One region of the Aerococcus mictus genome, then DNA from elsewhere that is predicted to be linked to it. Evidence: riboswitches for the same ligand, from Rfam matches in the RefSeq annotation. Region 1 holds a riboswitch; each other region holds the start of a gene.
What was found. A riboswitch is a leader RNA that binds a small molecule or an ion and turns the genes downstream of it on or off. The one in region 1 is predicted to bind thiamine pyrophosphate.
Positions count from the first base shown of each region.

Region 1 (7,727 bases):
TCCGAGAGGGGGAGGAAACTGGCTGCTGAGCTAATCTTCATATCTTGGATCACCACCGACCCGTCATGGAGCGGGGTGTTGGGAATGAAGATATTAATGAGGAGTTGTTCAGTAATATCCGCATCCAATTTGATTCCCGTGTTGGCATATTCGGTAAGCGATTGGGTATCTTCAATGGAGATTAAAGCGCCGATCCGCCGCTTAGCCATGTACTGGCAAGCCCGGATAATTTCTTCAATCATTTGCTCAATGGGGTCATTTTGGGTATTTCGTAAATTTCTCATTCGTAAACTTTGGCCGAGATGGTCGAGGCCGTTTCTAATTTCCGGTTGAAAAATAATGATAATCCCGATGACTGACCACTGGATAATACTATTCATAATCCAGTCGATGGTTTCTAATTGAAAGACGGTCGAAACCATTTTAAAAAGTAAAAAGATAATGATGCCATTAAAGATATTGACCGCCCGCGTGCCCCGGATTAACTTGAGCAACTGATAGATGATGAGCCAAACAATCAAGATATCGATCAGGTCAAAGGCGTGTGACCAGCTGAAAATTGATTCCCAATCCATCGTTTTCCCTCCTATTAGTGATGTTTTAAATTCATTAATAAGTATACCATAGACACTGTCTGACCAGGCTTTAGGTCTTTCTTAAATTATGGATAGTGGGGAGAATAGACGGGGGCGTGCTGGCTTAAAAAATAGCAGCAAAGCGAAAATTTTATGATAAATGAAAAAAATCGCCAATAACCCTTGCATTTTATAGGGAAATAGTGGTATATTAATTGAGTACTGATTTGGAGGGATAGCGAAGCGGCCAAACGCAGCGGACTGTAAATCCGTTCCTTCGGGTTCAGAGGTTCGAATCCTCTTCCCTCCATTTCTAATCATATTGGGGTATCGCCAAGCGGTAAGGCAACAGACTTTGACTCTGTCATGCGTTGGTTCGAATCCAGCTACCCCAGTTAATTGAGACTGTACGAGAACGTGCAGTCTTTTTTTTGCTTTCAGTTGACGGAGAGAAGACACGCTAAGCATATTAATTGATAAAAATCACAAAACTCCCTTAGTCCTTTCCAAATAGAGAAAGAACTGAGGGAGTTTTTTGTGTGTTATTTAATTGGAAAGCGGGGGAATTTATAAGGGAGGTGCTTGTTGAGGTACTTGAGGAAGAGGTAACCCAATTCAAAGTCCATCATCCCATGGAAGAGTGACGATACACCGAAGAGAATAAAGAGGGAAGCCCAGTAACCGTATTGACCATCCAAACTGGTTAAGCCGGCGGTTACAAAGCAATGGATAACGATCATTTCTCCCAGACCATGTAAGCTGTTAATCCCAGCGTTAAAGAGGGTTCTCTTCCAAGGGTTCAAAACAAATTGGTTGGACCGTTGCAGAGTATAGGCACCCACCAGGGTAAATAAGAGGTGGGAAACCGCCCGGAAGACCACTGGTAAGGGGAATCCTGCCATCAAGAAACCAAATGAGGTTGCTAGGGCCACAAAAGCGGCTGAGGCTGGTGAAATAAAGAGCGCCATATCAATGGCGATATGAGAGCCCAGGGTCCAGGAAAAGGGACCAAAAGCGATTTTAATGGGACTAATCATAGGGATAATGATACCGATGGCTGTTAGTAAGGCTACGGTAGTCATTTTGCCTGTATTTTTTTTGCTAAGTGAAATACTTTCTTTCATTGTAATCCTCCTTGAAGAATGAGTCCTAATATAAGCGGTATAAAACCAAATAATGATAAAAATTTAAAAATTATCATAAGCTTAGCCCTTATTTTTGTCAAGTCTGTCTAAATCGATCACTTTTCGCATAAGGCTAGGGGTTTTTGCTGCCTTGGCTTATGGTATGATAGGTAAAAACAGTATCAGCTTTCTTGGGCTTTTTAAGATCAGGAAAGTCAGTCCGCTTTGGTTGGCTGAAAGTGGCTAGTCAGAGAATCAGGATAGAAAAATGAGGAGGCGGTTTAGTGATGGCTAATCCAAAACAAGTGTCTAATTTTATAAATCTGAACCAAGATATTATTGATGAATTAATTACCCTCGCTTTTAAGGAAGATATTCCCTATGAAGACCTGTCGACCAATGCTATTTACCAGGGGCAAGCAGCCCAGGTAGAGCTCTTAGCTAAGCAAGCAGGAGTGATTTGTGGTTTGGATCTCTTCAAGCGGGTTTTCTTACATTTAGATCCTGAGGTTCAATTTGAGAGCCTGGTCCGAGATGGTGACCGGGTGGCTAATCAAGAGACCCTAATGGTGATCAAGGCCTCCGTCAATACCCTCTTAAGTGGGGAACGCATTGCCCTTAACTTCCTTCAAAGAATGAGTGGGATTGCTACGGCTACCCGTCGTTTTGTAGACGCCTTAGAAGGCAGTGGGATAAAGTTACTGGATACCCGTAAAACTACCCCGGTTTACCGTCCCTTGGAAAAATATGCAGTCCGGGTAGGGGGCGGCTATAACCATCGTTACTCACTCTCTGACCAAATTATGCTCAAGGATAACCATGTTGCTGCTGCCGGTGGGGTCAAAGAAGCTATCCAAGCGGCTAAGGCCTATGCGCCTTTTGTGAAGAAGATTGAAATTGAAGTCGAGGACCTGGACATGGTCAGAGCGGCAGTGGAGGCTGGAGCCGATATTATTATGCTCGATAATATGGACCATGACACCATGGAGGAAGCCATTGCGATCATTAACGGTCAAGCGATTATAGAAGCTTCAGGAAACTTTACCTGGGACAATGTCGCAGATTATAAGGACCTAGCCATTGACTATATTTCTAGTGGGGCCATTACCCATTCGGCCGGAATCTTAGATTTGTCCCTCAAACATTTGAAAGTTAGGAAGTAGGTCTGGCCTCTTGAGGCAGAAATCCTTGATTTTTACTACCCATAGCTCAAGTTTTGCCCTAACTTTTGTTACAGCAAGGTTACAAGGCGACAGAAATATTTCAGAAAATCCTTTTAAAATGTCAAAGTAATTAAAGGGCCTTAACAAGTCAGAAAATCCCTTTTCTTCGTCTGGAAGCCATGATAGTATATTTCATGTCGACGAGGGAAAGACCTCGTTGAGAGATAAAAATGAATCTGAATGATTAACAGGCTTAATCATATTAAATAGAAAAAAGAATGAACTTTGTATAGAAGAAAGGATTTTTATTACACATGAATATGAAGAAAGTTTTAGTAGGTACCTCAATCGCTTTATCAGCCTTAGTAAGTTTTGCTGCTGGGGAAACGACTGAAGCACACGCAGCTGAATGGCAAGCACGTTCAGTTGAAGAAATCAAAGCTGACTTCCAAAAATTAGATGACAACGAAAAAGTTTATGTCATTAAATCTGGTGACACCTTAAACGCTATTGCTCAAGCAGCAGACGTGAACACCAAAGAATTAGCTGAAATCAACAACATCGAAAATGCTAACTTAATCTTCCCAGGAACTAAATTAACCTTCAAATCTGACCAATCAGGTAAGGTTAATGAAGTTGAAGTAGAAAAACAAGGTCAAGCAGCTCAAGTTTACACCGTTGATGAAACTGCTGGTCAAACTTACCAAGCACCTGCAACTGTTCAAGCTGCACCAGCTGCTGCTCCAGCACCTGCACCAGCTCCAGCTCCAGCACAAAGCGCTTACACTGGTTCTTCTTCATCCGCTAAAGAAATCATTGCTCAACGTGAATCTGGTGGTTCATACTCAGCAACTAACGGCCAATACATCGGACGTTACCAATTAAGCGCTTCTTACTTAAATGGTGACTACTCCCCAGCTAACCAAGAACGTGTGGCTGACCAATACGTAGCCGGTCGTTACGGTTCATGGGACAACGCTTTAGCATTCTGGAACGCTAACGGTTGGTACTAAGATAAAAAAAGAGTGTGACAGTCACATTAAAGGACGAAACCACTGAAAAAAACTGGGATAAGCTCAGTGAAGCTGAGCGTTCCCAGTTTTTGAAGTGAACGTTCGTCCTGTGACTGGAACACGTTTGAAAAGAGTGTGACAAGCGCGTCAAAGAGCAAGACCGCTGGAAGAAAAAGGCGTCTAAATTTTCAAAGAGAATTTAGCGCCTTTTTCTGAAGCGGACGCTTGCTCTGCGCTTGGAACACGTTTGAAAAGAGTGTGACAAAAGTCAAAAAACTGAGACTTTTGTTTCAGACTCCTCAATTAACTCCGGCTCACTGTGTAGTGACCCCCAAAAGTTGGACTAAGAATTCAACTTTTGGGGGTTATTTTTATGTCTAAATATTCATTAGAATTTAAACTGAATTTAGTAGGAGACTATATTGCGAAAAAAGGAAGTTATCGAACCTTAGCTAATAAAGCAGGAATAGATCCTTCTATTTTACGAAGGTGGGTTAATAACTATTATGAATTTGGTGTAGATGGTTTAAAGAAAAGGCGGACTCAACAGGTTTATACTGTTGAATTCAAATTAAATGCGATAGAATTGTATGAAAGTACGGAAATGAGTTATCGCGAATTGGCCAATTCATTAAACATGAATAATCCAAGTCTAATCGCTAATTGGCGAAGAGCTTATCATGAAAGAGGACTTGATGGCCTTTCCGCGAGGAAAGGAAGGCCACCTAAAGTGTCTAAAAAGAAATCACAAATCAATCAAATAAAGGATAGCAGCGAAACCAATCAGTTAAGTGAAGCAAAAATAAAGGAACTTGAACAACGGATTACGGATTTAGAAATTGAGAACAAATTTTTAAAAGGATTGAGGAGACGTGTGGCTCAAAGAGTCAAGCGAGAAAAGAAGAAATAGTGACCGAAATCACACGTCTCCATGATGAAAAATATGCTTTAAAAGATATTCTTAGCGTTTTAAAGTTTCCTAAATCGACCTACTTTTATTGGAAAAATAAAGATGAGGAAATTGATAAGGATGCCGATTTAAAAGAGGAAATGAAAGACATCAGAGAAACCCATAAGGATTATGGTTATCGAAGAATGCGAGCTGAACTGCTTTCCCGTGGTTATAAGGTCAGTAAAAACAAAGTTCAACGCCTAATGAAAATTATGGGGATACAGGTCACTAGCTATACTAGAAAGACAAGAAAATATAATTCCTACAAAGGAACGATTGGAGAGATAGCGCCAAATCGTATCAACCGGCGGTTTGATTCGACCATTCCTTATCAAAAAATAACAACAGACACAACAGAATTTAAATACTACTATGCCGATGATTCTGGGAATTATCAAACTGGAAAACTCTATTTAGATCCTTACATGGATCTATTTAATCGAGAAATTATTTCTTTTAAGATAACACATCAGCCTAATGGACAAAGCATGTTGGAGGGGCTACAAGCTGCCATTGAAGCAAGTAAATTATGTCCATACAGAAGAACCTTTCATTCTGATCAGGGCTGGGCCTATCAAATGAAAAGTTACACCCGGCTCTTGAAGGATCACCGAATTTTTCAAAGTATGTCTCGTAAAGGAAATTGCTTAGATAATTCGCCAATGGAGAATTTCTTTAGTCTACTAAAACAAGAAGTCTACTATGGTCGGACTTATCATTCCTTTGAAGAATTAGCACAAGCGATTGAAGATTTTATAATCTATTACAATGGTGAAAGAATCAAAGAAAAATTAGATTTTAGGAGTCCTATAGAATTTCGTCTTCATCACGCTTCTTTCGCCGCTTAATGATTACACATAAACTTTAAACTTATCAAGAGCCGCTACGCTCTTCCTCTTGACAAGTTTAAATTTCTGAGTAAATGTGTCGGCAAGAAATAAGCAAGAACTGTAAGCAACAAAAAAGAGCTGGCCAAAGGCCAACTCACTATATATAAAGTCCAACTTATTGGGGTCACCATACTGGGCTGGAGTTTTTTATTTATCTCAGCTTTCAAAAAGGGCTCTAAGTGCTTCGTCTTGAATAGGTAAGCGGTTTCTGTTATAGTTAGAAAGTACTCACAAGAGGTGCTTTTGCTGAGATAGGTGGAAACCTGGACTCTTTGAACCTGAGAAAGTTAAGACTTGCGTAGGGATGTGAGAATTCAAATATCGTTATAAGGTACAATCAAGCTTTTGCTAAAGCCTTACGATAAGAAGTCCTGCAAAGTACACGAGTGGAGTATACTTTGCAGGGCTTTTTTCTGTCTAGAAGTAAAAGACCTGCAGATAAAATGTGTAATCTAAACAGAATAAGAGAGATGAGTCAATGTCTAAAAAAATAAGCCTTCCCTTTGCGAAATATAGTCAGCAGGTCAAGGAGAAAGCCCCGCTGATCCAAGTCTTAAATAATTATGTCACCATACATGATGTGGCCAATGTGATTTTGGCCAGTGGCGGGCGTCCCGTGATGACCGATAACTTACCTAATAGTCAGGATGTAGTCAAGACAGCTGACCTTTTGCTATTGAATGCCGCTAGTCCCAGACCTAATCAGGAATTGTTGGACCTCGCCACCACAGCGAAAAATGATCACCATCCCGTGGTCTTAGACCCAGTGGGGGTTTCAGCGATGCCGTCTAAATTAAAGCTCTGTCAAGATCTGATTGACCAGGGGTTAGTGACAGCGGTGAAGGGGAATGCTTCGGAAATTCGAAGTCTCCTTTTTGAAAAAAGCCAAGGATCTGGGGTCGACCTGGGTCCTGGAGACGAGGTAACCTTAGCCAACCTGGCTGATTTTGCTCCGGACTTTAAAGCTTATGCCCAAGAAAAAAGAATTATCCTAGCCATGTCGGGTCCGATTGACTTAGTGACAGACGGCAAGCGGCTGGCAGTCATTGAAAATGGCCACCCCTGGATGGCTTCCTATACGGGGTCAGGTTGCCAGTTAAGCGGCGTCCTAGCTAGCTTTTTAGCCGGTAATCCGGATGAGGATCCTTTTTACCTAGCTACAGCAGCCGTGATTAGCTATGGGGTGGCGGGAGAAATTGCTGCCCAAGTCCTCCAGCCTTATGAGGGCAATGCCACTTATTCCAACCGGGTGATTGACCAGGTTTTCTTATTAGAGGCCAAAGAATTAGAAAGGAGAGCCAAGTATGACATTCAATAAAAATGATTTATTGGTCTATGCCATTACGCCCGATCGTTTTGACCATGACGAATTAATCCAGCAAGTCAAAGAGGTCTTAGCAGGAGGGGCGACGATTTTACAGCTACGTTTGAAGGACCATCCCTTTAAAGACCAAGAGGAGAAGCTGGGTCTAACTAAAACAATCAAAGCCCTCTGCCAAGAAGCAGGTGTCCCCTTTATTATCGATGATGACTATGAACTGGCCCTGGCGGTAGATGCTGACGGCCTCCATGTTGGAGAAGATGACCTGCCAGTTGACCAGGCTAGAGAACTACTCGGCCCGGAAAAAATTATCGGGGCTTCGGCTAAGAGTTTGAATGCCGCTCTAAATGCCCAGGCGGCTGGTGCAGACTACTTGGGAGTTGGCGCCCTCTATCCGACCCAGTCTAAGGCCAATGCCCAAGCCACCAGTCTGACTACCCTGAGAGCTATTGCCCAAGGGGTGAATATTCCCATTGTAGGCATTGGTGGGATTAACTTAGATAATATGGCCAATTTACGGGACCAGGGGCTGGCCGGGGTGGCTCTGATTTCTGCTTTATTTAAGGCGGAAGACCCCTACCAAGCGACTCAAGAAATCCGTAAAGCGGCTGAAAAGCTCTTTAAACTCCAAGCCGTCCTCACTATTGCCGGCTCAGACTCTAGTGGGGGAGCTGGTATTCAAGCAGACC
Region 1 covers NZ_CP132985.1:65,284-73,010, forward strand. The annotation lists gene cdaA (diadenylate cyclase CdaA) at 1-575, opposite strand, end outside; tRNA gene DBT49_RS00325 (tRNA-Tyr) at 805-885, shown strand; tRNA gene DBT49_RS00330 (tRNA-Gln) at 899-970, shown strand; gene DBT49_RS00335 (hypothetical protein) at 1,118-1,699, opposite strand; gene nadC (carboxylating nicotinate-nucleotide diphosphorylase) at 1,987-2,862, shown strand; gene apf (aggregation-promoting factor) at 3,177-3,875, shown strand; one part of gene DBT49_RS00350 (IS3 family transposase) at 4,249-4,759, shown strand; one part of gene DBT49_RS00350 (IS3 family transposase) at 4,759-5,675, shown strand; TPP riboswitch at 5,941-6,039, shown strand; gene DBT49_RS00355 (hydroxyethylthiazole kinase) at 6,196-7,035, shown strand; gene thiD (bifunctional hydroxymethylpyrimidine kinase/phosphomethylpyrimidine kinase) at 7,022-7,727, shown strand, end outside.

Region 2 (7,727 bases), 580 kb from region 1:
CATTAAATAATAAGTCCAAGTTCCTACCATCTCTCCTCCCATTCCCTTTTGGAAAGAGTAGAAGATTTGCTGCCAATTGCCTAGCAGGGTCTCCCGGTAATATTGGAAGAAATCAATATATTGCTGGCCTAAGTCCACAGTTAAAATCGTCTGATTGCCAAAGGGAAAGAGACCCTGAAACAGGTAAATAAAGACCAGGATTAAAACTGGGAGGCCGGCCGCTAATAAGAGCGACCGTTTAACTGCATTCATTTTGGAAAAATTCTTCATTAAAGACACCGTGCTAACTCCTTAAAGATGCTTTATTTCACCTTAGCTTAGCACAAATTAATTTATCAGAACATGGCAAGGGCAAGAGATCTTTCAAAGAATTTATAAAAGTCTACTTTCAGTCAGACAAAATCATAGAAATCGATTATAATGATAGGTGACTTGCTTTTTAGAAAGTGAGTGTTGGCACTTAATGATGATAAGAAAAAGAAAGTAGGTGAAGGCATGTCGCATGACTTTGATAAGTCAGCTAAGCGCAAGGGGAGAGAAAAACAAGCCCAGGTTAATTCCAAAACTTTACGGCGGAAATCGCCCCATTGGCACAATTACCTGAATCGGCTAAACATTTTACTTTATATTGTATTTATTTTATTTGCTCTACTTATCTTCCGCTTAGGCTACTTACAGGTTGTTAATGGTCAAGCCTTCCAAGAACTGGTCCATATGACTGAAAAGAATATGTCTGAAGAAAGTGTTCCTAGAGGTTATATTGTGGACCGTAACCATAAGATGTTGGTGGATAACGAGGGACTCCAAGCCATTAATTACACTCGAGGCCCCAATGTCACGGGGGAAGACATGGCCAAGACTGCCCGAAAATTAGCCAGTTTTATTCATTTGGATACTGGGGAAGTCACAGAACGAGACCGAAAGGATTATTGGATTGCCAGCAACCAAGACCGCTTAAATGAGCGGATGTCAGAAGAAGACTTGCGGTTAAGGGATAGTGAACTTTATGAAAAGCAATTATCCTACGTCTCTGAAGAGGATATCAATTTTTCTGGAGATGATCTCGAAGCGGTTCTGATTTATAAGCGCATGAATGGGGCCTACGCCCTCACACCAACCTTGATTAAAAACAAGGATGTCAGCAATGAAGAAATTGCCCTGGTCAGCGAGCATAGTAATGAAATGCCTGGGGTCAATACCACCATGGATTGGCGCAGAGAATATCCACAAAAAGATTTACTCCGTTCAGTAATCGGTAGCGTGACTTCTGAAGAAGAAGGACTGCCGAGTGATAAGGCTGAATACTACCTGGCCCAAGGTTATGCCCGCAATGACCGGGTTGGTAAGTCTTACCTGGAAGCCATGCATGAAGATACCCTGCACGGCGCCAAGACCAAGTACGAAACTGAAATTAACCAAAGGGGCGAGGTCGTTAGAACCGACAAGGCTTATCCTGGCTCCATGGGAAACACTGTTCAATTAACTATTGATACAGATTTCCAAAAGAAAATTGAAGAAATTTTGGAAGGCTACCTGCACGGGTCAAGTACCGGTAAAAATAATTCCATCTATGTGGTAGCCAGTGACCCTAATAACGGGGAGATCCTGGCCATGGCTGGTAAATACCGCAATGAACATGGCGAAATCATTGACGATGCCCTGGGAACCATTAATTCATCCTTTACCATGGGATCTACAGTCAAAGGGGCCACAGTTGGGGCCGGTTACCATTATGGCGTCTTAAAACCGGGTCAAGAAAATATCTTTATTGACCAACCGCTTTACTTTACTGGGACACCAAGGAAGGCTTCCTGGTGGGCAGCCCACAATACTAGCCCCGTTCCTATTAATGATGTCATGGCTCTGGCAAGGTCTTCCAATGTCTATATGATTCGGACTGCCATGGCGATTGGTGGCCTGCCCAACTATGAAGCAGGGATGTCCCTGGCTGGTTTAGATCCAGAAACGGGTAATAAGTTGCGTAATTTTTACCATCAATTTGGTTTAGGAAGCTCGACCGGCATTGACCTACAAAATGAGGTGACTGGTCTGGAAGGTGAAGGGGGGAACCCTGGTAACTATATTGACTTGGCTTTTGGTCAATATGATACCTATACGCCCATGCAATTGAACCAATATGTCGCAACTATCGCTAACGGTGGTAAACGCTATGCCAGCCATGTGCTTAAACAAGTGCTCAGAGAAAATGGTGAGCATGAGTCTGACACCCCTCAAGTGGTTTATCAAAACCAACCTAAATTGTTGAATGCCGTACAATTAAGTCCAGAAGCACTGGGACGGATTCAACAAGGTTTCTGGTCAGCAGCCAACCATCCGCAAGGCCTCTCATATAATGAATTTAGAGGCTTCCCGGTGACTATTGCTGCTAAAACTGGTACGGCGGAAACAGGGACCGAAGGGATAATTAACTCGACCTTTGTTTCTTACGCACCTTACGAACAACCTAAGATTGCCTTATCGGTAGTCATTCCTGAAATCAGTGCCTCGGCTTATGATAAAACAGCAGAAGTTGTTGGACACAAGGTCTTGGATGCCTATTACCATAAAAAATAATTAAAGGGCATTTTTATAAAAAGTTTGAAAAGCACTGAGAACTATGGTAGACTTTTTAAGGTATGATTAAAAATCTATGATAAATTATTGATCTGATGGAGGGAAAATAATGCGTATTAACATTCTTTTAGAAAATACGGAACTTAAGGGCGAACGCATTTACTTAACAGAAAAAAATCGTCGTAACAACCCTGACCGTATTGAATTAAAAAAATATAGTCCAAAATTACGTAAAGTATGCTTATTTAGAGAAGTTAAAAAATAGAAATATTTCTATTGCTAAAAAGAGAATGTGCCGATAGATTTCAGACTATCACTCGATTTGCTGATACTTGTTGGAAGCTCTTATTAAGTTAAGGCTGAGATTGGCTTTCGAATGACATTTTCTTTTTAGATATCTATATAGTGAAAAGAGGTTGGAAAGTTTTTCCAGCCTCTTTTTAAAAATTTCCTAATCGAAATAGCTTGCAAAAGTCTGACCTGGACCACATGAACTAACTATGGTAGACAGTCGACAGTCTATCGCACCTAATTCCTTCCATGGATATCAGGGATTTTCTACTTTTAGCTCACTTTCCTCCTTGCAAGTCATTTTTTATGAAATCATTAAAAAAAGCCTTACATATTGATGCTATGTAAGCGCTATGATAAAATTTGTGTGAATTGAGATTCGGGGTGCCGGATGGCTGAGAATATACCCGTAGAACCTGATCAAGTTATTGCGTAGGGAAATCTATTCAACGGGAGAAGGCTACTGTCATCTTGAACTCAAGAGGATAGTGGCCTTTTTATTTTGTAGGAGGGAAAAATGAAAAAGATTATTAAACATTTTATAGAGCATCCCGAAGAAAAAGAAAATTTTAATGATGTGGCTCTACTTTTATTTGAATATTTATATAAACATAATCAAGATTATCAGCAATTCTGTCAAAGAAGAGCTGTAGGGATAAGACAAGTAGGTCATTGGAAGGACATCCCGGCAGTGTCAACCGATGCCTTTAAAAATGCATTTTTGAGTGCAACACCACATGAACAATGTTCGCGTATATTTATGACAAGCGGGACGACGACGGGAGTCAGTGGAAAACACTATCATAAAGATCTAGAAATTTATGATTTGTCTGCCTTGTTAGGTTTTAAGCAGTATGTCACTGATCAATGTTTACCTACGGCAATTCTTTTTCCAAATGAAAAAGAGATGCCTAACTCTTCACTGGCTCACTATTTAGAAATATTGAAGGCTAATGGTCAGCCGGATTCCATGCATTTTATCACTGAGAAAGGCCTAGAAGTCGCTGCTTTAAAAGAATGGCTAATAGCGCATCAAAAGCAACCAGTAATTATTTTAGGAGCTAGTTATAGCTTTGTACACTTATTTGAAGCCTTAAGCCAAGGAGAAGTGCTTCCGATCCATCCAGATAGTCTATTATTTGATACTGGTGGCTTCAAAAATTTTTCTAAGGTTTATCAGCTAGATACTTTTTATCAAAAGCTGCTTTCGGTTTTCCCGGTAAGAACAAATCCAGTGAATATGTATGGTATGACAGAATTATCCACAGAATATTATACCCAGTTTGCTTTTGACAAATTGTTATTAAAACGAGGGCCGCATTGGATAAAATACAAAATCATCGATCCCGCGACGGGTGTAGAGGTTGAACAGGGGAAACCAGGTTTACTCGTTCATATTGATTTAGCAAATATTAATTCTGTCCCTGCTATTCAAACAGGAGACTTAGCAATTGACCATGGAGAAGGTTTTGAATTATTGGGGCGAGTAAAAAATGGAGAGCCTAAGGGCTGCTCTATAGCAGCTAAAGATTGGTTAGAGGGTCACCATGATTAACATAAACTGTGGCTATTTGCCACCTATAGTAGATGATCTTGCTATTGAAAACCGTGAACTTATATTTGATTCAATACGGATTCAAGTCCCAGCGCCTAATGTTGAACAGTTAAAAATAATGATAGAACGCATGAAAAATGATACTTCTGAAATCAGTTTAACAGAAACCATAGCAGCTATCGATAAGGCGACCATTTGTTTATTAGATCGCCAGAATTCTCTTAGAAAGAAATATGAAAAAATACTTCCTATTATTACCGGCTATGATTCAGAAATTCTACGCTTAGCTTTGACTAAATTTTTATTGAATTTTAGGCAACATGAGCTAAGGCGCTGGGTCGCTGAAAATTTTGAAAATCCTAATATTTTAGAAGAATTTGTGCCCAGAATACATGGGGGATATAGTCGCGCTTTTGCCCCACAAATGTGTGCGCATATATGGGCAGGAAATGTGCCTGCTTTACCCTTATGGAGTTTAGTGGCTAATTTATTAGTGAAAGGGAAGCTAATTGGAAAAGTATCTTCTAGTGAACCGAGTTTCATTGGCTTATTTTGTCAATTACTGATTCGAATTGAGCCTAAATTGGCTAATAAATTAGCAATCGTTTCCTGGCAGGGAGGAGATAAGGAGCGTGAGCAAACCCTGATTGACGCTTCTGATTGTGTCCTTGCTTATGGAAATAATCAAACCATGGCAGCTATTCAAGCAAAGCTGTCACCAACAAGTCATTTCATAGCTTTTGGCAATAAATTGAGTTTTGGCCTTATTCATCATCAATTATTAAATGCTGAAAAGGTAAATCATCTCGTTCATGAAGCAGCTAAAGCAGTCGTTTATTATGATCAACAAGGATGCTACTCCCCTCAAATTTATTTTGTGGAAGGAGGAGGTCAAGTTTCTCCCAGGGAATTTGCTCTCATGTTAGCAGGAGAATTAAGAGCTTATGAAAATCGTTATCCACTCAGAAAGTTATCGCTAGAAGAAGCTTACTTACGATCTCAGTGGCGCGAAGAAATTGAATGGCAGGGAGGGTGTGAGTTCTTCCCAGCTCATCCTGAGAACTGGTTAGTGACTTATAGCCAAGCATTGACTTTCAGGCCTTCCCCTTTGTCTCGCGTGATACAAGTAATTGCTGTAGACCAATGGGAGGATATTGATGATTTACTAGTTAATAAATTATCCATTTTACAGAGCGTAGGGGTAGCAGCTCCTACAGAGAGTTTATTTAAAATAGCTAACCATTGGGGAAAAATAGGGGTTACTCGTGTAACGAGTCTATCTGCGATGATGCAAGTGCACTCAGCTTGGAATTCTGATGGTTATTCCCTACTAAGAGAATTAGTTCGAATAGTAGATATTGACTCTGCTTCTCTTAGAGATTCTGAACGCTGGAATTCCTATAGAGATTAGAAAATGAAGGAGTGAGTAATTTGCTGGCTGGAAAAGTCGTTTTAATTAGTGGATCAAGTCGAGGAATTGGGGCCGCAATAGCAAAAGGATTTGCAAAATCAGGTGCTAATGTCGTCATTAATTATCGCAAAAGTGAAGAGCAAGCAAGAGCGGTAGCGGACTATTGTACCTCTCAAGGCATCCAAGCCATTCTCGCTAAGGGAGATGTTACAAGGCAAGAAGGGGTCCATCAGGTTGTTAAGAAAACATTAGATAATTTCGGTCGCCTTGACGTTTTAGTAAATAATGTCTTTTCTCCTTTTCAATTTGATGCAGAAAAAAGGAAGAAAGTTTGGCAGCTTTCTTGGGAAGACTATGAAAGACAGCTAGAAGGGGGCTTAAAATCAACTTATCTACTCACCCAAGCGGTTTTAGAAACTATGATGGAAAATAATTCAGGCAGTATCATCAATATGGTATCTAATTTGGTTGCTGATCCTGTTGTCCCTTATGCGGATTACATCACTACTAAAGCCGGCATTGTTGGTTATACGAAAAGCATGGCTAAGGACTTAGGCGTCTTTAATATTAGGGTGAATGGTGTCGCACCAGGTTTGGTCTATCCAACAGACTCAACAAAAACAACGAAAGAAATATTGAAAGAAAAGATTATTGAATCAACTCCTTTAGCTCGAATGGTTCAAGTCGAAGATGTAGTTGGTCCCGTATTATTTTTAGCATCTGATTGGAGTAAGATGATGACCGGTCAAATATTATACGTTGATGGTGGCTTAGTGATGCCTGGTTAAATTTTTGTTCATGTACGAGAAATATAAAAACGACTTGTGTATAGTCCCCCCAAGACCTGGACCAAGTATTCAAGTTTTTTGGGGGGTTCATGTCTAAATATTCCTTATCATTTACTAGCAGGTTATACTACCGAAATATCGCTAAATGCTATTCAAACAAGATACAATCTTATCAACTTTCCTATGAAGAAGGAGAACGTTTAGCAGTATAATGAAAGCTACCAAGCTAAATTACCTTGTGGGTCCATAAAGAAGTCTTTTACATTTGATAGAATCACTTATATTAAGGATAGAGTCGCTTTGCCTTGGACGCCTGATCTTATCATCGCAACCATGAAAAAATTCAATTATAAAGCCCAAATATTTATCGTCATCTTGTCTATTGTGCTTTATTTGATTTACCTATTAATTGACAGCTTGTCGATAAAAAGTATGGTAAAGTTAATAGGTAATTATACTTAGTTGACACAGAGGAGTTAAAATGCGAAGAAGAGCTTATATCACCTATGCTTTATTAGCTATTCAAATTATTATTTATCTCTTGATGGAAGTCACGGGATCGAGTCTCAGTATCTCAACCCTCCTGCATTTTGGTGCTAAGGAAAATGCTTTAATTGCTATCTATGGGCAATACTGGCGCTTAATTACGCCAATTTTTGTTCATATCGGTTTTTCTCATCTCTTATTCAATTCCATTACCCTCTGGTATCTAGGGAGTGAAGTGGAGGGGATTATTGGTTCCTGGCGCTTTTTGTTTATCTATCTTTATTCTGGCATTATGGGGAACTTATTTAGTTATCAATTCTCAACCAGCGTTTCAGCAGGAGCCAGTACGGCGCTATTTGGCTTGTTTGCTTTCTTCTTAGCCATGCGCTATCTCAACCCTCATGACCGCTATTTTCAGGCCATGGGCTACCAATACCAGACCCTAATTATCTTGAATATTGTTATGAATTTGTTCATGGCCAATGTGGATATGTCAGGGCATATTGGGGGCATTGTCGGTGGTTTCTTAGCCACCCTCATTATCACCAATAATCCTAAACACCGTCTAACCAGTATCCTCTTATCAATTCTTGTTTATTCAGTGATTGCTGGTATAATTATT
Region 2 covers NZ_CP132985.1:642,903-650,629, forward strand. The annotation lists gene DBT49_RS03005 (YfhO family protein) at 1-270, opposite strand, end outside; gene DBT49_RS03010 (penicillin-binding transpeptidase domain-containing protein) at 454-2,574, shown strand; gene rpmG (50S ribosomal protein L33) at 2,684-2,839, shown strand; TPP riboswitch at 3,236-3,321, shown strand; gene DBT49_RS03020 (LuxE/PaaK family acyltransferase) at 3,383-4,420, shown strand; gene DBT49_RS03025 (acyl-CoA reductase) at 4,413-5,831, shown strand; gene DBT49_RS03030 (SDR family oxidoreductase) at 5,852-6,619, shown strand; gene DBT49_RS03035 (rhomboid family intramembrane serine protease) at 7,101-7,727, shown strand, end outside.
Region 2: it holds a riboswitch for thiamine pyrophosphate, as region 1 does, so the genes downstream of both, DBT49_RS03020 (LuxE/PaaK family acyltransferase) here and DBT49_RS00355 (hydroxyethylthiazole kinase) in region 1, are expected to answer to the same signal.

Region 3 (7,727 bases), 450 kb from region 1:
ATGAGATAGGCATTGTATTTCACTAAGGGATTGTCTAGGGTATAGTCACCCAAGTGAAACTCTTCTAACATAGCCTCTTCGGCTTTTCTTTGTTTTTCAATCAGGTGTTCTTTGTAGGTATAGGTTGCTGTTTCTGTCATGGTTATTCCTCCTCTAACATTTTTTCAATCACTGGTTTTTGTTGTAAGCCCGCTTTTCGGGTGATTTCATTACCGTCTTTAAAATAAACTAAGGTTGGATAGCCTTCGACGCCATATTCTTCTACGATGTCAGTATTTTCTTCAAAACTCACTTTAAGAATAGTCAGGTCATCCCCATGGCTTTTATTAATATCCTCTAGGATAAAACTTAACATTTTACAAGGGCCACAGGTCTTCGAATAGAAATCGACCAAAACATTGCCCTCAGCAATTTCAGCTTTAAAATCACCTTGTTGGTATTCTTTTATCATCTCAACACTCCTTCATTCAATGTTTGATAGCTATTTGATGATGCAGTGGTTAAAACTTTTATTAAGCCTTAAACCCATCGCATGAGTCATGAATATCTTTGACATCAACTCCTTTACAGGTTATCCCAAATTTTCTCTTGATTAATATGGGTCAGGGCCTTCCGTGTCATTTTAAAGAAGCCCTCTTCTTCCATATGGTGTAATTCTTGGTTTAGGCTGGACCGGCTGACCTTGATTAACTTGGCAAAAATTTCTTGGGTGAAGGGTAATTCCATGTCGGGTTTTATATCGCTCCGCCCAATTTCTAGGGAGTTCTTGGAGGCAATCCAGTAACACACCCGTTCACGAATGGTGGGATAGTTCAAGCAAGAAATGATCCGCTGTGATTCTAAGCCCCGCTCAATCAAGTGGTGGACATAGAGTTCCATGCCCAAGCTGTCTTCAAAAACGATAGCTTTAAATAATTTTGCCGGTATCCAGGTAACAGTAGTGGCACGTAAGACCACTAAATCATAGGTATAGTTTAGATTCTCGTTAAAATAAAGGTATTCCAATAGGATTGAATTGGTAAAGAAGAGTGTGGTATTTAACTCTTTCCCTTCTGCCGAATAATTCACTGTTTTGAGTAAACCTTTATCGACAATGCCAATTTCAGTAATCCGTGTTCCAATAGTCTCAATCACATCGCCCTTTTTATAGCTTTCCTGGCGGGTGTGATTAATGACTTTCTCATGGTTGAGACAGTAGTCAATAAATGATGTTGACATTTTCCCATCCCCCTGTATCTTTCAATATGGTTGGTTTTCTCCTTTTATTTTAATACAAGCTGAGGCATGTCTGCTTCACTTCATTTCTTAACTAGGCAGTAAGTCTTCTTGTCTTGCCAATTTTTCTTTCTCCTTGCCCGCTTCACCGAGTTTTCGATAAACCATGCCAGCTACGGGGAGAGAAATAATTTCAATGATTAGGGCAGCGGCTGAAATAGTGATCTGTAAGAGATTAGCTAGTTCAGGATAAACGCCCATCAAATTATAAGCAGCAATCCCGGCAAACATAATTGAAACTCCAGAGTGAGGCATCATAATGACTCCCATATACTTTTCAACGACTTTAGGCGCATGACTGATTTTGGCTCCCAGATAGCACCCCAAGTATTTGCCTAGGGCTCTAATCAAGATATAAGCTACCATAAGCATGCCGCCATCAAATAAGGCCGCTGGATTCAGGTGAATCGATAGGTTGACAATGAAAATCATTAAGGCGTAAGAGTGAACCGGTCCGAGATCCATTTGCAAGCTCGGAACTTTCTCAGGATCAACCACGTTCATAAAGGCACACGACCCGGCAATTCCGGCTAATAAGGACATCATCTGAGTTTCAGTAAAGACATGCCAGTTCAAATAATTATCTAAGGCATAGATGACCAGCATGGTGAGCAAATAAATAAGGAAGCTTTGCTGTTTGGAAGCGCCCTTTCCTACTAATTTCCCTGCGACAACTCCGATCAGTCCTCCCAAGAGAATCGGAGCTAAAATCATAATCAGTAATGACCCTAAGACGGAAGTGGAACTTTCGTTTAGAACTGCTCCAATCACTGAAACTAAGGGGAAGAAGACAATGTTAACCATCACTGAGTTAAAAGCCGTCATCGAGGGCACCGAATCAGATAAGGGGCCAGAACAATCATATTGTTCCACCACTGAGACCGGAGGGGCCGGTGCAGTTGCAATAGCGATTCCCCCAAAGAGTAAGGCAGCAATGATTGGTAAACCTAGGAAATGAAGAATAAGGGCAAAGGACCCCGTCACTACTGTAAAGGTTACCACCAAATCGGATAGTCCCATGGCGAAGACCTTACTGATGGAATCTTTGATGTCACGGTAAACTAACTTATAGCCCACCATCGACCCCACCAGAATTTGCATGAGTACCATCAGTGATTGATAAACCTTGGTTGAAATTAATTCAGGGCTTAAAAGGTTTAGCCCGTGCTCTCCGAGAAACATAGCCACAATCAACCAACCAATGATTGCTGGGAATTTGATTTTCTTAGCCAGTTCTCCGGCAAAATAAGCAATAATCATTGCCAGTAAGAATCGAAGAACAAACACATTGAACACTCCTTTCCAATATTTTTCTTAAATTCTCTATTACTTATTGGTCGTTATAGCCTTCTCACTTTGGGTGAAAAATATAGTTCATAATTTCACATACTTAACTAAAAAAAGAGAGAAAGCCTTCAGCTAGGCTTTAACTTTAGTTATCCTTTTCACAAAACATTATAGCAAACGCTTTCTTATTAAAGTGTTTGCGCGCCAACAATTCTATAAAATCTTTCTTTTTTTATCAAAAATAGGTCTCCGTCAATAAAAAAACGCCCCCTCAAAGGACGTCTCAAAATAATCATTCCATCTAATCAATCGTTAAAATTGCAGCTTAATCTTCTGGGTTTAAGAGTCTGGGGGCATTATTAAATAACAAGGCCACCACTAAAGCCCCTACTAACCAGGTAAAGAAACCGGTAGGTACATTGACAATCGTCGTATACCACCAAGCATTCATTCCTTCTGGCGCATAGGAAGACCAAAAGGCATAGCCAGCGAACCAATGAATAAAGTATTGGGCAACCATCCCAATAAAGGTCGCTGAAAAGATACCGACCCATAGGCCTTTTTTATCCCCTTTTAAGGCTGCACTCTTCACGCGATTAGCAAAAACTCCAGTTAAACCTGCCAACATAAAGGCGAAGAAGTATTCAAGGAAGACTTGGAAGGGAGTTAGAATCGTGGCTTGACCGGTGATTAATTGCAAGAGCCCAAACAGAAAGCCGGCAGCAAAACCGCTCTTTATCCCCCGTCTTAAGGAGATCAAATAAATGGGAATAACTCCTAAGTTCACCCCAATACCAACTCCATTGGTTGTCGGCAAAAGTCCTAATAAATAAGCTAATACCGCTACCATAGCAATTTCCAATAAAATCCTTACTTGTTTACTTTGTCCCATAATAATTAAATCCTTTCTTAGCACAAAAACAGGTAAGAGAAAATGCCTCTTACCTGTTTATCGTGCACTTTCTTCCGCTAGTATTACCTAGTCTCAAGTTCAAAGGGTCTGTAAATTACATCTCAGCCATAAAGGCTCCCCTAGTACCAACTATTTAATTATATATACTGCATCCTTACTGTCGAGTTCCCGCATCTTGACCCGAATTTTTTCTTGCCGGGAAGTGGGAATATTTTTACCAACAATATCCGCTCGAATCGGTAATTCCCGGTGGCCCCGGTCAATGAGCGTCACTAAAGAGATCTTGCTTGGACGCCCATGATCCATCAAGGCATCCATGGTCGCCCGAATGGTCCGACCGGTCATGAGCACATCATCACAGATAAAGATATGTTTACCATTCACATCAAAGTCCAGCTGGGATAAGTCTTTGATCAGCTTATCCTTTTCCTGGTCGAGGTCATCACGATAGGCGCGGACGTCTAATTCCCCATAAAAGACATCAGCCTCTTCTAACTGGTTGATGCGGTCCTTAATCCGGTTAGCAATAATAGCTCCCCGGGTTTTAATCCCCACGATGGCTAAATTAGCGGTACCATGGTTGCGTTCCAAAATCTCATAACTCATTCGCGTTAAGGCGCGCTTCATTTCTGCTTCGTTGAGAAGCTCGACTTCTGTTGCCAAGGCATCTCCCCCTTATCCTTTATTCTACTCATCATTGTAGCGAAATATTGTGAAGTCTGCAATTATTTCTTAACCTTGAGCATCGTCAGGGGGATTGCGCTTGCTTAATCCCCCCGGGTCAAGTATGCTAATAGCACATTAAGCGGAGGTAAATCATGTTCAATGCCGATTATTATTATCTAAAAATGAAAACCCACTACTTAAGCTTGCCCTATTCTGGCAAGAAGCGGCGGGTGCGAGTCCTACTCCCTAAAAATTACCAGCAGGAATCCGCGTCCTACCCAGTCGTTTACATGCATGACGGACAAAATGTTTTTTATAGTAAGGAATCCTTCCTAGGTTATTCCTGGAAGGTCATTCCCACCCTCAAGCGTAATCCCGATTTAGCCAAGATGATTGTGGTCGGAATCGACAATGACCCTCAGACTCGGGCGGATGATTATAATGCTTGGAGCTTCGAAAACCCTAGTGACCCTAAGGCAAGGCCCTTGGGCGGCTTAGGCAATGATTTTAGTGACTTCATTATGAAAGTGGTTAAACCCTTTATCGACCAGACCTATCGAACTAAAACCGATAAAAAACATACCGCCATGATCGGGTCTTCTTTTGGGGCCAATATTACCGCCTATATGGGAATTAAGTATGCCGATCAGATTGGCCGCTTGGGGATTTTTTCCCTAGCCCAATGGATAGCCCAAGAACCCTTTGACCGCTATCTCAAGTCGCAAAGCTTAGACCCCGAGCAAAAAATCTACCTCCAAGTCGGCACCAAAGAAGGCGACGATACTGACCGTCTCTTTCTCCCAGGCAATATGGCCCAAGCCTATATCGATGCTTCCCTCCACTACCAGGCCTTGCTGATAGCAGGAGGTATCCCGGTAGAAAATATTGACTTCAACATCTATGTGGATGAAGAGCATAATGAATTTTACTGGGCCAAACATCTCCCCGACTGCCTCCGCTTTCTCAGTAGCGGCTGGTGAAGGTATGAAAACGTTTTAAAAATTATTTTTAGGCTTTTCCAACTAAACTGCTCACAAATTCTGATATAATCATCCTTATAAGAGTTGTTGTGAGGAGGATATGCCATGAAGTTATTTTTCACCCAGAAAGCCATACAACAGTTACAAAGCTTAGATCGTTTCCATAATATTTGCCTAACCACTTCCGATGAAACCGGTCATACCAGCCACAGAGCCTATCGTAGTCTAGTCTTACAGACCAATGCACCGAGTTTTGAAAGCTTTGATGAGGTCCTTGAAACCCATATTGGTCAAATCCATGTCACAACACAAGCTCTCAGCATGTTAGGCAATGATAACCGGATCGATTTTGATGAATTCCGGCAAGTTTTTGTCCTCTTAACTGACGATCAAATGGTCGATGATAATATCTATTGTATCGATCATTAATAGTGACCGGCTATTGATTAATAAAGCAATGACCCATAAACTAGAAGTTGGAAGCAATCGCCAACTTCTTTTTTTATGGAAAAGTACGAAAATTCCCCCTCACTGATAAACAAAGCAATTAGGAGGTTATCATGACTCAAGTGAATTTACAGGGCTTCTACCGTCTCCCCTTAGAGGAACGTCTGGCCCGCTTAAATGAGCTCCACTATATTAGTGATGCAGAAAAAGATTATCTCAAAAATAACCAGGGCCTAGCCTTAGACCTGGCTGATAACATGGTTGAGAATCTCATCGGAACCTACTCCCTCCCCCTAGGACTGGCAATGAACTTTGTCATCAATCAAAAAGACTACTTGATCCCCATGGCGATCGAAGAACCGAGTGTCATTGCAGCAGCTAGTTACGCCGCTAAAATGGCTAAGGCAGGTGGTGGCTTCCATAGTGAGGTCCTAGACCGACAAATGACTGGGCAAATGGTCTTCTTAGGCTTAGACCAAGCCAGTCAAGCTGACATCTGGACAACTTACATCAAAGACCACCAAGAAGAACTCATCCAGGTCGCCAACCAGGCCCATCCCAGCCTCAGCCGACGGGGCGGTGGGGTACGCCAATTAGAAACGGCCTACTATCCCAGTGAAAGCGAGCCTTTTTTTGTGGTCTATATGACGGTAGACACCCAAGAAGCCATGGGCGCCAATATGATGAATACCATGCTGGAAGCCTTAGCCAGTCACATTGAAGCACTTAGTCAAAAGGATGAGTCACTACCCCGTCTAGAAAAATTAATGGCCATTTTAAGCAACTTAGCTACCCAATGTCTGGCTAAAGCGACTTGTCAAATCCCTATTGAAGCTCTGGCTAAGCCTGGTCAAGATCCCAAAGTAGTGGCTAAGCGGATTAGTCAAGCCAGCCAACTGGCCCAAGTCGATCCTTATCGGGCCACAACCCACAATAAAGGGATTATGAATGGGGTTGATGCTCTGGTCCTCGCTAGCGGTAACGACTGGCGGGCGGTGGAGGCAGCCTGTCACGCCTATGCTAGCCAATCCGGACAATACCGGGGCCTGGCCAAATGGGACTACCTTGAAGACCAAGGCCTATTAGCTGGAGAGATCACCCTCCCCCTTCCCTTAGGAAGTGTCGGTGGATCAATCAAAATTCACCCTGCCGCTAAACTCGTCCACCACTTACTCGACCAGCCCAGTGCTAACGACTTAATGAAGATTGTCGCTGCCCTCGGCCTAGCTCAAAACCTAGCCGCATTGAGGGCTTTGGTCATTGAGGGTATCCAAGCGGGGCACATGTCACTTCAAGCCCGGTCCTTGGCCATCGCTGTGGGCGCCCAGGGCGATGAAGTGGACCAAGTCAGTCAAGCCTTACAAAAGGCAAAGCACATGGACCGGCAAAACGCCAAGGCGATCTTAGATGGCCTCCGTCAATCACTTTAATCAAGAGTAATTTTTCCATTAGAAAAGGGCCTGGGACAAAACACCCAGGCCCTTTTTCAAATACGAACTCTATAATCAAAACGTGTTCCAGTCACAGGACGAACGTCCGCTTCAAAAACTGCCGACACACAGTTTCCTGTGCTTATGACAGTTTTCTCCAGCGGTTTCGTCCTTTGACGTGACTGTCACACTCTCTTCAAACGTGTTCCAGTCACAGAACGAACATCCGCTTCAGAAAAAAGCGTCAAATTCTCTTTGAGAATTTTGACGCCTTTTTCTTCCAGTTGCTACAGTTGTTCGAATCGTCAGCGAGTGACAGATATAGTATGCCTAGCGATCTTGCCTCCTGATGCGCTTGTCGCATTCTCCCTTATTTACCGTAAATGCGTTTATGGTCTTTGAGGCCGAGTAGACGGTAGTCGTCCTGGTCCTCGTGGGCTGGAATGCTTTGCTGACTACCGTCACTAAGGAGGTCTTCTTGAAAGAGGGCTTCATATTCAGGAATGGAAAGCTTTTGCCGCTCAGCAAATTGTTGGCGGTGTTTATCTCCTTCCAAGTAGTCTTGGTAATTAGCTTCTAGGTTCATGGAGAAGAATTCGGCCATCGCTCCCGAACCGTAACTATACAGGCCAATGAGGTCGCCTGCTTGTAAAGAAGTATCGTTTTCCAATAAACTAATCAAACTGAGGTACAGGGATCCTGTGTAAATATTCCCTACCCGACGATTAT
Region 3 covers NZ_CP132985.1:514,355-522,081, reverse strand. The annotation lists gene DBT49_RS02515 (aryl-sulfate sulfotransferase) at 1-140, opposite strand, end outside; gene DBT49_RS02510 (thioredoxin family protein) at 143-451, opposite strand; gene DBT49_RS02505 (Crp/Fnr family transcriptional regulator) at 565-1,218, opposite strand; gene DBT49_RS02500 (cation:proton antiporter) at 1,306-2,562, opposite strand; gene thiT (energy-coupled thiamine transporter ThiT) at 2,888-3,454, opposite strand; TPP riboswitch at 3,507-3,606, opposite strand; gene pyrR (bifunctional pyr operon transcriptional regulator/uracil phosphoribosyltransferase PyrR) at 3,605-4,138, opposite strand; gene DBT49_RS02485 (alpha/beta hydrolase) at 4,294-5,121, shown strand; gene DBT49_RS02480 (iron-sulfur cluster biosynthesis family protein) at 5,227-5,550, shown strand; gene DBT49_RS02475 (hydroxymethylglutaryl-CoA reductase, degradative) at 5,679-6,998, shown strand; gene DBT49_RS02470 (hydroxymethylglutaryl-CoA synthase) at 7,369-7,727, opposite strand, start outside.
Region 3: it holds a riboswitch for thiamine pyrophosphate, as region 1 does, so the genes downstream of both, thiT (energy-coupled thiamine transporter ThiT) here and DBT49_RS00355 (hydroxyethylthiazole kinase) in region 1, are expected to answer to the same signal.